Regions from separate parts of the Nocardia sp. A7 genome, predicted to be linked through region 1. Evidence: riboswitches for the same ligand, from Rfam matches in the RefSeq annotation. Region 1 holds a riboswitch; each other region holds the start of a gene.
The links. Region 1 has a riboswitch for S-adenosylmethionine ahead of ACLJPD_RS18930 (bifunctional o-acetylhomoserine/o-acetylserine sulfhydrylase). Riboswitches for the same ligand answer to the same signal wherever they lie in the genome.

Region 1 (3,200 bases):
GAGCACCCGCATGCCACCCATCGAGCCACCGACCACCGCGCCGAGCCGCTCGATGCCGAGCACGTCGAACAACCGCGCCTCGGCGGTGACCTGATCGCGGATGGTCAGCTCGGGAAAGCGTGCGCCCCAAGGCTTTCCGTCGGGCCCGAGAGAGGAAGGCCCGGTACTGCCCTTGCAGCCGCCGAGCACATTGGTGGCGATCACGCACCACTCGTCGGTGTCGATCGGCGCGCCGGGCCCGACCATGCCTTCCCACCAGCCGGGCGCCCCGTCGGGCCCACCGACGACATGGGAGTCGCCGGTGAGCGCGTGTTCGACGAGCACCACATTGTCCAGCGCGGGCGAGAGCTCGCCCCAGCGTTGCACCGCCAGCCGCACATCCTCGACCACGGCGCCGTTCTCCAGCGCCACATCCCCGATGGCGACCAGACCGACTCGCCCGTCCGGCGGTGGCAGCAGGGCCACCCCGGTTCCGGGTCGGGCGATCGGCGATTCGGTGCTCACAGTCACGTCGTCGCCGCCGCGAACCCGGCCCGCAGATCGGCCAGAATGTCGTCGATTCCCTCGATGCCCACCGCGAGCCGGACCAGGCCGGGAGTGACGCCGGCCGCCAACTGCTCGTCGGGCGTCAACTGCGAGTGCGTGGTCGACGCCGGGTGGATCACGAGAGAACGCACATCACCGATGTTAGCTACATGGCTGTGCAGGCTGAGCGCGTCCACGAACTTCTTGCCCGCATCGACACCACCTGCCAGTTCGAACGACACGATCGCGCCCACGCCCTTTGGCGCCAGCTGCTTGGCCCGCGCGTACCAGGGTGAGGACTCGAGGCCCGCGTAGAACACGGCGTCGACACCCGGCTGCTCGGCGACGAACTTCGCGACCGTCTCGGCATTGCTGACGTGGCGTTCGACGCGCAAGCTGAGCGTTTCGATGCCCTGGGCGATGAGGAAGGCGTTGAACGGCGACACCGCCGCGCCCAGATCGCGCAGCAACTGCACGCGCGCCTTCAAAGCGAACGCGGGCGCACCCAGATCGGCGAACACCGCACCGTGGTAGCTGGGATCGGGCTCGGTGAAACCGGGGAAGCGCGCGTTGCCGTCGGCGTCGCGCACGGTCCAGTCGAAGGTGCCGCCGTCGACGATCACGCCCGCCACGGCCGTGCCGTGCCCACCCAGGTACTTCGTCGCCGAATGCACGACGATGTCGGCGCCGTGGGCCAGCGGCTGGATCAGGTAGGGGGTGGCGACGGTGTTGTCGACGATCAGCGGAAGGCCGTTCGCGTGCGCGACACCGGCGATGCCGGGAATGTCGAACACCGCGCTGCTCGGGTTGGCGATGGTCTCGCCGTAGAACGCCTTGGTGTTGGGCCCGATCGCCGCTGCCCACTGCGCGAGGTCATCGGGATCCTCGACGAACGAGACCGTGATGCCCAACTTGGGCAGCGAGTAGTGGAAGAGGTTGTAGGTGCCGCCGTAGAGGTGCGGGCTGGACACGATGTGGTCGCCCGCGCTTGCCAGGTTCAGGATGGCGTAGGTCTCCGCGGCCTGGCCCGAGGCCAGCAGCAGTGCCGCGACACCACCTTCGAGGGCGGCTACGCGCTGCTCCACCGCGTCCTGGGTGGGGTTCATGATCCGGGTGTAGATGTTGCCCGGTTCGGCGAGACCGAACAGCGCGGCGGCGTGATCGGTGTCGCGGAATGCGTAGGAGGTGGTCTGGTAGATCGGCAGTGCCCGCGCGCCGGTGGCGGCGTCGGGGGCCTGGCCCGCGTGGACCTGCTTGGTCTCGAAGGACCAGTTCTCGGGCAGGGAAGAGTCGGTCATGTCGTGCTCCAGAGGGGTGTCAGCCGGGGGATCTCGTCAACTGGGTCGGATCGACGGGTAACAACACATGGGGGCCTCCTGCAATGCGCGCTTGCTCTCGACTTTCGAGAGCCCGGTCATCACCCGGAGCACCCCACCGCAGCTGGAGGGTTGCCGACCAGCGAGCCGGGGCTTGGCGCTGGTACTCATGACCTTGTCGTCATGTTAACCGGAGATCTCTCTCCCGCGGAAACTTCCCCCGCATTTCCCGCCGAAGATCACTCCGTCGGCGGTGTGGCAGGCCTCGGCGTGTCGTCGCGCGTCGCGGATGTGTCGTGATCCGGTCGCGGTCTGAACTGGTCGTCCGGGCCCGCGCCGCCGTTGTGGGGGTGCGAGCGCCGCCGTGTTACTGCTCAGTAGCCGGTCAGGGCCCGATTGGGTGCCGCGGGGCAGGAGCGGCGGGATAGCTCCGATCAGTCCCGCACAGTGGGGCCTGCCGTCGCGGTGAGGTGGGGGACAGCAGTACGCTCGTCTTGTTTGCACCACACGTCCCGCAGACAACGCGGGGCATATACGTTGTCTGTTGGAACTGCTGGGGTCCGCTCACAAGCGTGTTCGCCTAGCCGTGCAATAAGGGCACCCACCGAGGAGGACACGAAGATCCATGTCCAAGATCAAGGTTGAAGGCACCGTTGTAGAACTCGACGGCGACGAGATGACCCGGATCATCTGGCAGTTCATCAAGGACAAGCTGGTTCATCCCTATCTCGACGTGAATCTCGAGTACTACGACCTCGGCATCGAGTACCGCGACAAGACTGACGACCAGGTCACCGTCGACGCGGCCAATGCCATCAAGAAGCACGGCGTCGGCGTCAAGTGCGCCACCATCACCCCGGACGAAGATCGGGTGAAGGAATTCGGTCTCAAGAAGATGTGGCGCTCGCCCAACGGCACCATCCGAAACATTCTGGGTGGCACCATCTTCCGCGCGCCGATCATCATCTCCAACGTGCCCCGCCTGGTGCCCGGCTGGACCAAGCCGATCATCATCGGCCGTCACGCCTTCGGCGACCAGTATCGCGCCACCGACTTCAAGGTCTACGAGGCGGGCACCGTCACGCTGACCTTCACCCCGGAGGACGGCAGCGAGCCGATCATCCACGAGGTCGTGAAGATGCCCGAAGACGGCGGCGTCGTCATGGGTATGTACAACTTCAAGAAGTCGATCGAAGACTTCGCGCGGGCCTCGTTCAACTACGGCCTGCAGCAGAACTACCCGGTGTACCTCTCCACGAAGAACACCATTCTCAAGGCCTACGACGGCATGTTCAAAGACACCTTCCAGGAAGTCTTCGACGCCGAGTTCAAGGCCGAGTTCGACGCGGCGGGCCTCAC
Region 2 (3,200 bases), 670 kb from region 1:
GCGACCACACCCTGGCCGTAGGCCTGGTAACCCGAGTCCACGACCAAACCGAAGAGTCCCCCTCAGCAGCCCCACTGCTCTACTACAACGGCAAATACCACCGCCCGACAGCCCTCGACACCTGAGACCGGCGTCATCGTTCAGCCGATCAGGCAGGGGGCTGCGCCTTCAGGGGAAGAGGTGGTGAGGGGGCGGGTTTCGGGGGTGGGGTTCCAGTGGCCGTCGGTGGCGGCGTAGGTCCAGGTGGGGCCGTTGGTGATCAGGGTAGTGACCGCTTCGATCAGGCGGTCTACGTCGGCGGCGGTGGTACCGAGGCCGATGCTGGCTCGCAGGGCCGCGTCGAGGCCGAGGCTGGTGAGGAGGGGGTGGGCGCAGAAGCGGCCGTCACGCAGGCCGATGGCGTGTTCGGCGGAGAGGTAGGCGGCGACCTGGCCGGGGGCGTAGTCGGCGATGGTGAAGGCGACGATGCCGACGCAGTCGGGGCTGTCGGACCAGATGTTGACCAGGTCGACGCCGGGGATCGCGGACAGGCCGTCGCGGAGCCGATCGGCCAGGAAGCGTTCGTGGGCAACGAGTTCGGTGGGGTCGATGGCGGCGAGCGCATCGCAGGCGGCGGCGATAGCGGCCGCGCCCAACACATTCGGCGAACCGGCCTCGTGCCGCTGGGGCGCGCAGGCCCATTCGACCGCTGTCACACCGACCTCGCGCACGGCACCACCACCGGCGAGGTACGGCTCACCCTGGTCCAGCCAGTCCCGCCGCCCGACGAGCACGCCCGAACCGAACGGGGCGTACAGCTTGTGCCCGGAGAACGCGAGGTAGTCGATCCCGCTCTCGCGCAGGGAGATCCGTCGATGTGGGGCCAGCTGAGCGGCATCGACCAGGATGCGCGCACCACACAGGTGGGCGATGGTCGCGAGGCGTTCCAGCGGCAGCACTTCACCGGTGACATTGGACGCCCCCGTCACCGCAAGCAGCGCGGCAGGCTTGCTGCACAGCTCGGCCACAACGCGCTGAATCGTCTCCTCGACGGTATTCGCGGCCCGAACAACCCGACGACCGTGCTTGGTCCACGGCAAAAAGTTCGCGTGATGCTCGATATCGAGGACCACGGTCTCCCCCGGCACGCACCCGGCCAGCAGGTTCAGTGAATCGGTGGTGTTGCGCGTGAACACCACGACCTGGTCGTCGTCAGCATCGAGGAACCGGGCAACCGAACCACGCGAGGCCTCGTAGCACTCGGTCGAGATGCGTGAGGCGTACCCCGCACCCCGATGCACGCTGGCGTAGAACGGCAACAACTGCGAAATCCGGTCGGTGACCTGCTTCAACGCGGGCGCACTCGCCGCGTAGTCGAAGTTGGCGTAGGTGCTTGTACCGCCCTGAACGAGCGGAACCCGCAGGTCAGCACCGGAAACAGCGGCGATGGCACAGGTGGGGTCGATTACAGCAGTCATGACGAAATCCCGTCGGCTCAGGGACCCGCTCAAAAGAGGTGGCCCGCGCTTGCCGCGCCCAATTCGGACGTCAGCCTGGTCGTCACCCGGAGCACCCCACCGCGGAGGAGGGTTGCCGACCAGCAAGCCGGGGCTGAACGCTGGTACTCGTGACCTGCAACGAGAGTGGCAGACGACCGCCGGACCTGTCAACCACCCTCGTTTTCGAGGCACGCCCGAAGCGAAGGGAATCGCCCATGACCCGGCGTGGCGGAACTAGCATCCGACGAAGGGAATTGCTGCGCTGAGGGCTCGGCAGATCAATGTGGCGCTGCGGGTGGGGTCCGATGTCAAACCGGTACACAAGGGGTGAACTTTGCCCGTGATGGACGCCGTACGATCGAGTGAAGCGAAAACCGTCCACGCATATGATCGGAAGAAGACCATGTCACACGCCTTGAGCTCCACTTCGGCGGACGTGAGCGCCGATCTGCCCGACGAATTCGTCCACCTGGCCAGGTTGGCGTTGGCCGGGCGTGAGCAGGATGTCGCGATGTTCGTGCGGCGGGCCGCGCGGCGACACCGCCATGCCAGTCCCGAGCTGGCCGACGCGTTGATCGCGCTGCTGCGACAGAACCCCACGCGCGCCAATCCCCTACGCGCGGAGGTGGATACGCCGATTCCGGTCGACGGGGACAGCAGACTGCCGCTGCTGCGGGTGACCGCGCCCGGCGCCACCGCCGAAGTACCGATTCTGGCTGCCGAAACCTACGCCGTGCTCACCCAGATCGTCGACGAACGCAAGCAGGTCGACCGGCTGGCCGCCGCCGATCTCACCCCGGCGAGCAGCCTGCTGTTCGTGGGTCCGCCCGGTGTCGGCAAGACGATGGCAGCGGCTTGGCTGGCCCACCAATTGTCTTTGCCACTGGTGGTTCTCGACCTGGCGACCATCATGAGCAGCCTGCTCGGCAAGACCGGCACCAACCTGCGCCACGCCATCGATTACGCCAAGCAGCGGCCGTGCGTCCTGCTGCTCGACGAGCTCGACGCCATCGCCAAACGCCGCGACGACGATCGCGACGTGGGCGAACTGAAGCGCCTGGTGACGGTGCTGCTGCAGCAGATCGACGACTGGCCGACCGGCGGCGGCCTTGTCATCGGCGCGACCAACCACGCCGACCTGCTTGATCCGGCCGTGTGGCGGCGCTTCGAGGTGAGCGTGGAGTTCGCATTGCCCGAGGCGGAGCAACGCTGCGAGGCGATCCGCCGGTTCGCGGGCCAGCCGCTGCCCGACGGTGCGGTAGATGCGGTCGCGCTCGCGTCGAAAGGGCTGTCGTTCAACGACATAGAGCGAACCATGCTGCGGTTGCGCAGGCGCTGTGTGCTGGAGGACCAGCTACTACCCGGCTTGATGGCCGAGCATTCCGCACGACTAGTAGCTGAACTTCCCAAAACGGATCGGTTACGGCTCGCACAGACGCTGACGGGCGTGTCAGGCTTGTCTCAGAGACAGATCAGTGCGCTCACGGGGGTCTCGCGTGACACCATCCGTGGCTTCACACATCGACGGGAATAACGTGGCAGCTGGGGGGATTTCGGGTGGCGGGACCGCGATTTCTGATCGGCTTCGGTGAGCGACTGACCACGCCCATCTCCCCCAGCAGGTCCGGTGGTTCGCCGCAGCCGCCGTACACGGTCGAGCAGGCGCGGGCCCGGCTCGCGCCGATGTTGAGCGCAGCGACCGCGAGTGCCGACTCGTTGCCG
Region 3 (3,200 bases), on a different contig from region 1:
CGCCTGCGCCTCGACACCGACGCCGGAACCGAACTCTTCGTCATCGATCCGATCGACGAGGCGATCGCGATCCTGGACGCCGCGAGGACCTCGTGACGGTGCGGCTAGCTCAGGGCGTGGTCGAGGTCGCCGAGGAGATCTTCGAGGTCTTCCAGGCCGACCGAGATGCGAACTACCCCGTCGGACAAGCCGATTGACGCGCGCCCTTCCGGGCCCATGGCTCGGTGGGTGGTGGTGGCGGGGTGGGTGATCATGGTTTTGGCGTCGCCGAGGTTGTTGGAGATGTCGATGATGCGCAGGCGGTTCAGTACCTCGAAGGCACGCTTCTTGCCGTCGTCGCCGTTGAGGGCGAAGGTGACGACTGTGCCGCCGCCGGTCATCTGCTCGGTGGCCAGTGCGTGTTGCGGATGTGATTGCAGGAAGGGGTATTTCACCCAGTCGACCGATGTGCTGGTCTCCAGGAACTCGGCCACTTTCAGCGCCGATTCGGTGGAGTGGCGCACGCGCAACGGCATGGTTTCCAGGCCCTTGAGCAAGGTCCACGCGTTGAAGGGGCTCAGGGCCGGACCCGTGTGGCGCATCAGGGTTTTGACGGGGCCGTCGATGTAGTCCTTGGCGCCGAGGATCGCGCCGCCGAGAACGCGGCCCTGGCCGTCGATGTGCTTGGTGCCGGAGTAGACGACCACGTCGGCGCCGAGTTCGAAGCCGCGCTGGAGCAACGGGGTGGCGAAGACGTTGTCCAGCACCACCTTCGCGCCCGCGGCGTGGGCGAGCTCGGTGACCTTACGGACGTCGACGAGGGTCTGCATCGGGTTGGCTGGGGTCTCGAAGAAGACTGCCTGCGTGGGGACGGAGAGGGCCTGCTCCCACTGGTCGAGGTCGTCACCGTCGACGAAGACGGTTTCGATGCCCCAGCGCGGGAGGATCTCGTTGCAGACCACGAAACAGGAGCCGAACAGGCTGCGGGCGGCCACGAGTCGATCGCCTGCCTGCAGCAGCGCGCCGAGGGCGGTGAACACCGCGGACATGCCGGACGCGGTCGCGAAGGCCGCCTCGGCACCGTCGAGCAGGCGGATGCGCTCCTCGAACATCGCCACGGTCGGGTTGCCGAAGCGGGAGTAGACGAAGTGCTCGACGTCGCCGGTGAACGCGGCCTCGGCGGCCTCGGCGCTCTCGTAGACGAAACCCGAGGTCAGATACAGCGCCTCGGACGTCTCGTCGAAGCCGGAACGGCGCAGGCCGCCACGCACGCCGAGCGTGGCGGGACCGACGCCTTCGGGCAGTGGCTTGTCGAACGAACCACCGGTGATCATGCTTTTCTCCTTATGCCTGACGCCACGGCAGGCCGACCGCGCGCCAACCGGTACTACCGCGCTGACCGAACGCGTCGGGGCCACCTTCGAATCCGTCGAGCACGTTGTAGGACGGTGCCACGCCCGCCGCCGTCGCCAGGTTCGCCGCGTGCGCGGAACGCTGACCGGAGCGACAAAGGAACACCACCGGTGCGTCGTCGGGGCGACCGGCGAGTGCCTTCTCGAGCTGCACACCGAACTCCGGGTTACGCGTGCCGGTGCCGTCGACCCATTCGATGAAATGGGCCGGGCGTTCGATGGAGCTGGTGTCGGGAATGCCGATGTGTGCCCACTCGCCTTCGGTGCGCACGTCGACCAACACGGCGCCGGGATGCTCGGTGAGCAGCTCCCACGCCTTCTCAGGGGTGATATCGCCGGCGTAAGTCATGTCGATCCTCCTGCGTGAATCCGCTCTTGCCGTGCCGGAACTCCGGAACACACGGCCAGGTCGTCACCCGGAGCACCCCACCGCGGAGGAGGGTTGCCGACCAGCGAGCCGGGGCTTGACGCTGGCACTCATGACCTTGCGATCTGAGATTGCCTCGGCACCGGTCATCGTGTCAAACGATTCAGAAGGTGCACACCAACCACGCGCTGTCGACGCGGGTCAGTTTCCAGTTGAACGTCGACGGGTTGCCGTTGACCACCACGGTCGCGTCGATCTTGGCGCGGTCGCCGTTGACAGTCGCGTTCACGAAACCCTTGCCGTCGATCGTGACAGTGGATTTCGGGCCACCGAGCTGTTCGCCGAGGCCTGAGGACTCTTCGTTGAAGCCTGGGCAGGCCACGCCCGCAGGCGGACGGAGGTCGCTGCGCGAGCGGGCGTCGATATAGTTGGTGACGGCGGCTGCGAGACGGTCGGCCTCTGTGACATTTTTCTCAGCGGGTGAGAGCAATCCGCCCGCCACGATGCCGATGAGCACGATGATCGCGATCACCGCGGCCGCGACGAACGGGACGATGGAACGCTTGTCGGTCTGATCCACCACTACGGGCTGGTCATCCGAGCCTGTTTGCTCCTCGTTCATGCTGTAATCCTGACAGACCCGCGCGGGCAGCTACACCGCGCGCCGGGTGGCCGCAACGCCGCAGCTAGAATCGCCTTGATCGCGGTCGGCTGCCGACGTCGATGGCAGCTGCCACTAAGCGGATGTCCGACTTAGCCTAAGCTAAGTTGACGCCGTCAAATCAGTTCTCGACCAAAGGGTGCGCGTAGAAATGACCGAACAGCTTGCAGCGACTCGCCCACTTCGCATCGCGATCGTGGGTGCGGGACCGGCCGGTATCTACGCCGCCGACGCGTTGATGAAGTCCGATGCCGACGTGAGCATCGACCTCTACGAGCGCATGCCCGCGCCCTTCGGCCTGATCCGCTACGGCGTCGCCCCCGACCACCCGCGCATCAAGGGCATCATCACCGCCCTGCACAAGGTCCTCGACAAGGAACAGGTCCGCCTGCTCGGCAACATCGACTACGGCACCGACATCACCCTCGACGACCTGCGCCAGTTCTACGACGCGGTCATCTTCTCCACCGGCGCCAACGCCGACCGCGCACTCGCGATCCCCGGTATCGAACTCGACGGTTCCTACGGTGCCGCCGACTTCGTGTCCTGGTACGACGGCCACCCCGACGTCCCGCGCTCCTGGCCCCTCGAGGCCGAGAAGGTCGCGGTCCTCGGTGTCGGCAACGTCGCCCTCGACGTCGCGCGTGTGCTGGCCAAGACCGGTGACGAACTGCTGGCGACCGAGATCCCGCCGAACGTCTACGAAGGACTCAAGGCCAACAAGGCCGTCGAGGTCCACGTCTTCGGCCGCCGCGGCCCCGCGCAGGCCAAGTTCACGCCC
Region 4 (3,200 bases), on a different contig from region 1:
GCGAAATCGGCGAGCCCGACCCGGTCGAGGAGTTGTTTCGCCTCCGCGAGCACCTCGCCGCGCGGCCGCCGCTGTGCCGCGACCGGGGCGAGCACGACGTTGTCAAGGACCGTGAGATGCGGGAACAGATTGAACTGCTGGAACACGAAGCCGATCTGGCTGCGCTGGGCGCGCACCGCGTGGTCGGGTAGCGGGCGCAGGGTGTTGCCGCGCTGCCGGTAGCCGATCAGCGCACCGTCGACGTGCACGGTGCCCGCGTCCTGTGCCTCGAGGTGGTTGAGCACCCGCAGCAAGGTGGACTTGCCCGAGCCGGACGGGCCGATCAACGCGACGACCTCGCCGGTACGCACCGCCAGGTCGACGCCACGCAGCACTTCGGTGCCGTTGTAGGACTTGCGAATTCCCCTCGCCTGCACCGCTGGGGTCATCGGGTGGCTCCTCGGGGTGCGACGGCGATCTCGGAGACCTTGGCGCGGACCCGCTGCCACGGTGTCGGCGGCAACTCGCGCTGCGCGCCCTTGGCATAGTGACGTTCGACGTAGAACTGGACGATCGTCAGCGCGGTGGTGAGCACGATGTACCAGGCTGTGGCCACCATCAGCAGCGGCACCACCCGGCCGTTGCGGCCGAAGATCACCTGGACCTGGTAGAACAGCTCGGCGATCGCCATGACCGACACGATCGAGGTGCCCTTGAACAGGCTGATCACCTCATTGGCGGCGTTCGGCAGAATCGAGCGCATCGCCTGCGGCAACACGATCGTGCGGAACTGCCGCCAGCGCGGAATCCCGAGCGCCGCAGCCGCTTCCAGCTGACCACTGTCGACGGCGAGTAACCCCGCCCTGATCAGTTCGGCTGAATACGCGGCCTGATGAAGGGCCAGGCCGATCACCGCCGCGGTGAAACCGCTGATGACGCCGTTGACTTCGAAATCGAAGAACGCAGGCCCGAACGGAACACCAACGGACAGGCGGGGATACAGGTAGGCGATGTTGAACCAGAACAGCAGCTGCACGATCAGTGGGATCGAACGGAATGCCCAGATGTAGGTCCAGGCGATCACCCGCAGCACGGGATTGTTCGACACCCGCCCGATGGCCAGTAGCGTGCCGATCGCGAATCCGAGGACGGTGCCCCACAGGGTCAGCTCGATCGTCACTCGCAGCGCGGCCAGCACCGATTTCGCGGTGAAGTACTGGGCGAAAGTGCCCCAGTCCCAGCCGGGATTGGTGATCAGACCGTGCGTGAACTGGGCCACCAGCAGCAGCGCGATCGCCGCGACGACCCACCGCCACGGGTGCCGCGAGCCGGCGATCCGGGGAAGGTCGTCGGACAGTGGCGCAGTGGGCGGCGCGTCGCCCGGCGGGGCGGTCTCGGCGTCGGAGACGGCGGACGCGGTCATGGGAGTCCTTCGCGAAAACAGTGGAACGAGGCACAGTGACCTCCACCCGGCCAGCTACGGGCTCACGATCTGGCGGCGCTCAGGCCCGACAGGCCGTTGCGGTCACCCGGCACTGGTCGATATGTCGGCGGCGATATCCCACGGTCAACACGAAACTCCTCCATCGATCCCGGCAGAAGCACCCACACCCTCGAGCGGGCGGGTTGCTGCGACGTCGTAGAGCCAGGTCTCTCGGTCGCTCTGGATGGTTGTGCCCTGGCGGTTGGGCCCGAGCTGAATCAGCATGTGGCACAGGTGTGACCGCGCACAACGGTAGAAATCAGCGTGAGCGCAGAGCTTGGAACCGGCCGGAGGCACCGGCATAATTGCCCGGGTTCGGCGTGCTCGGTGGATTCGCTGCGAGTTGGCGACGCGCCGAACGGTCGGTAACCTCACCTGCCGGGATTCACCCACTGCGCGCGGTAGCGTCGGCTTTCTCTGCGTCGATGAGGAGTACGTCGTGATCGTGCCGCGCCGTTCCACCACACTGACCGCGCTGACGGCCTGCGCCGCCGCGCTGCTGCTGGCCGCGCCACTCGCCGCCGCCGAACCGGTCGCGCCGGTGGCGCCCGCCGTTACCAGGGACGCCCCGAACGCCACGCCCGCCGCAGGACCGGGCGATCTCCTCGGCGCCTACCAAACGGTCGTCGAGACGCTGAAAGCCATGGGCATCCAGCCGTTCCTCTACCCCACGGTCGCCGCGAACTGCACCGGTGACGGCGCGGGCCTTGTCCCCGCCGTCGCGGGCGCGGTGCCGGGCCCGTGGCCGGCGAACACCCTCCCGATCCCCGGTCTCGACCTCTCCGCCGTGAAGTCCGGCCAAACCCTGTTCACCTTCTTGCCCTACGGCCTGGCCCCCGACACCGCCGCCACGAAGACCTCCGGCATGCAGGTGGCCTGGCTCAATATCAGCACCGGCCGCGGTGGCATGGCCTCGATGGGCCCGATCGCCGACATCGTGCGCGCCATGGTGCCGCCCGAGGTCCCCGCCGAACTGCGCCCCCTCGCCGAAACCGCCATCCGCGACTTCCTCTTCGCCGCCATCCCCGTCGGCGGGGTGCGCGCGGTCCCCGTCGACACCGGCCGCGGGACCGTGTTGGCTGCGGTCTTCGGCACCACCGACAACGCGGGCCGCTCCTGCTTCTTCTTTCCCACCGTCGGCATCACCGAGGTCGACTGAGTCCTGGAGCGTCGGCCGACCGGGAACAGTCCTCAGGCGCGGCGGGCGACGGGGTCGTCGGGAGTGATCAGAGGCCGTTGTTTCCACCGGAGGCGGCCGGTCCGGTGGCGGTGGTGGGAGCGGGTCCACAGGGTCAGATAGTTGGCTACAGCCACGGGGTGGGCCAGGGCTGAGATGAGGTCGGAACTCGTTGGGCGGCGGCGGGTTTCGATGGTGCGGGCGGTGAGGCGGCTGGTGATGGCCGCCAGGTAGCCGAGGATGCCTGCGCGGCGGGTGCGGCCGCGACCGCAGAGGGCGGCCAGTGGGGGGATCCAATAGGCAAGGGCAGCAAGGATTCCGATGGCGGCACCGGTGTCGCGGCGGCCGCCGAAAGCCGACCAGAGCCAACGGGTGTATCCGTCGGTGAGTTCGGTGGTGCCGGTGTACATGCGGGTGCTCGCGGCCTGCCCTGCGGTGACCAGGGCGGTGCGGTGGCCTGCTCGACGCACCGCCCGCGCCAGGTCCAGATCTTCGGTGGCACTGGCGGCTACGGCCCCGTGGCCGCCTGCGGCACGGTAGGCCTCGACGTCGACGGCCAGG

Region 2: another riboswitch for S-adenosylmethionine. It lies ahead of ACLJPD_RS21830 (aminotransferase class V-fold PLP-dependent enzyme); the one in region 1 lies ahead of ACLJPD_RS18930 (bifunctional o-acetylhomoserine/o-acetylserine sulfhydrylase).
Region 3: another riboswitch for S-adenosylmethionine. It lies ahead of ACLJPD_RS08050 (rhodanese-like domain-containing protein); the one in region 1 lies ahead of ACLJPD_RS18930 (bifunctional o-acetylhomoserine/o-acetylserine sulfhydrylase).
Region 4: another riboswitch for S-adenosylmethionine. It lies ahead of ACLJPD_RS29555 (amino acid ABC transporter permease); the one in region 1 lies ahead of ACLJPD_RS18930 (bifunctional o-acetylhomoserine/o-acetylserine sulfhydrylase).

The regions. Positions count from the first base shown of each region.
Region 1 covers NZ_JAJPWE010000003.1:179,846-183,045, reverse strand. Annotated here, with positions in the region: gene ACLJPD_RS18935 (homoserine O-acetyltransferase) at 1-510, opposite strand, end outside; gene ACLJPD_RS18930 (bifunctional o-acetylhomoserine/o-acetylserine sulfhydrylase) at 507-1,823, opposite strand; SAM riboswitch class IV at 1,906-2,016, opposite strand; gene ACLJPD_RS18925 (NADP-dependent isocitrate dehydrogenase) at 2,467-3,200, shown strand, end outside.
Region 2 covers NZ_JAJPWE010000003.1:847,304-850,503, forward strand. Annotated here, with positions in the region: gene ACLJPD_RS21825 (flavin reductase family protein) at 1-125, shown strand, start outside; gene ACLJPD_RS21830 (aminotransferase class V-fold PLP-dependent enzyme) at 141-1,457, opposite strand; SAM riboswitch class IV at 1,498-1,612, opposite strand; gene ACLJPD_RS21835 (AAA family ATPase) at 1,894-3,012, shown strand; gene ACLJPD_RS21840 (S8 family peptidase) at 3,036-3,200, shown strand, end outside.
Region 3 covers NZ_JAJPWE010000001.1:1,777,025-1,780,224, forward strand. Annotated here, with positions in the region: gene ACLJPD_RS08040 (hypothetical protein) at 1-96, shown strand, start outside; gene ACLJPD_RS08045 (O-succinylhomoserine sulfhydrylase) at 105-1,313, opposite strand; gene ACLJPD_RS08050 (rhodanese-like domain-containing protein) at 1,324-1,740, opposite strand; SAM riboswitch class IV at 1,758-1,876, opposite strand; gene ACLJPD_RS08055 (hypothetical protein) at 1,922-2,380, opposite strand; gene ACLJPD_RS08060 (FAD-dependent oxidoreductase) at 2,571-3,200, shown strand, end outside.
Region 4 covers NZ_JAJPWE010000006.1:147,421-150,620, forward strand. Annotated here, with positions in the region: gene ACLJPD_RS29550 (amino acid ABC transporter ATP-binding protein) at 1-428, opposite strand, end outside; gene ACLJPD_RS29555 (amino acid ABC transporter permease) at 425-1,402, opposite strand; SAM riboswitch class I at 1,560-1,653, opposite strand; gene ACLJPD_RS29560 (hypothetical protein) at 1,902-2,621, shown strand; gene ACLJPD_RS29565 (glycosyltransferase family 2 protein) at 2,654-3,200, opposite strand, start outside.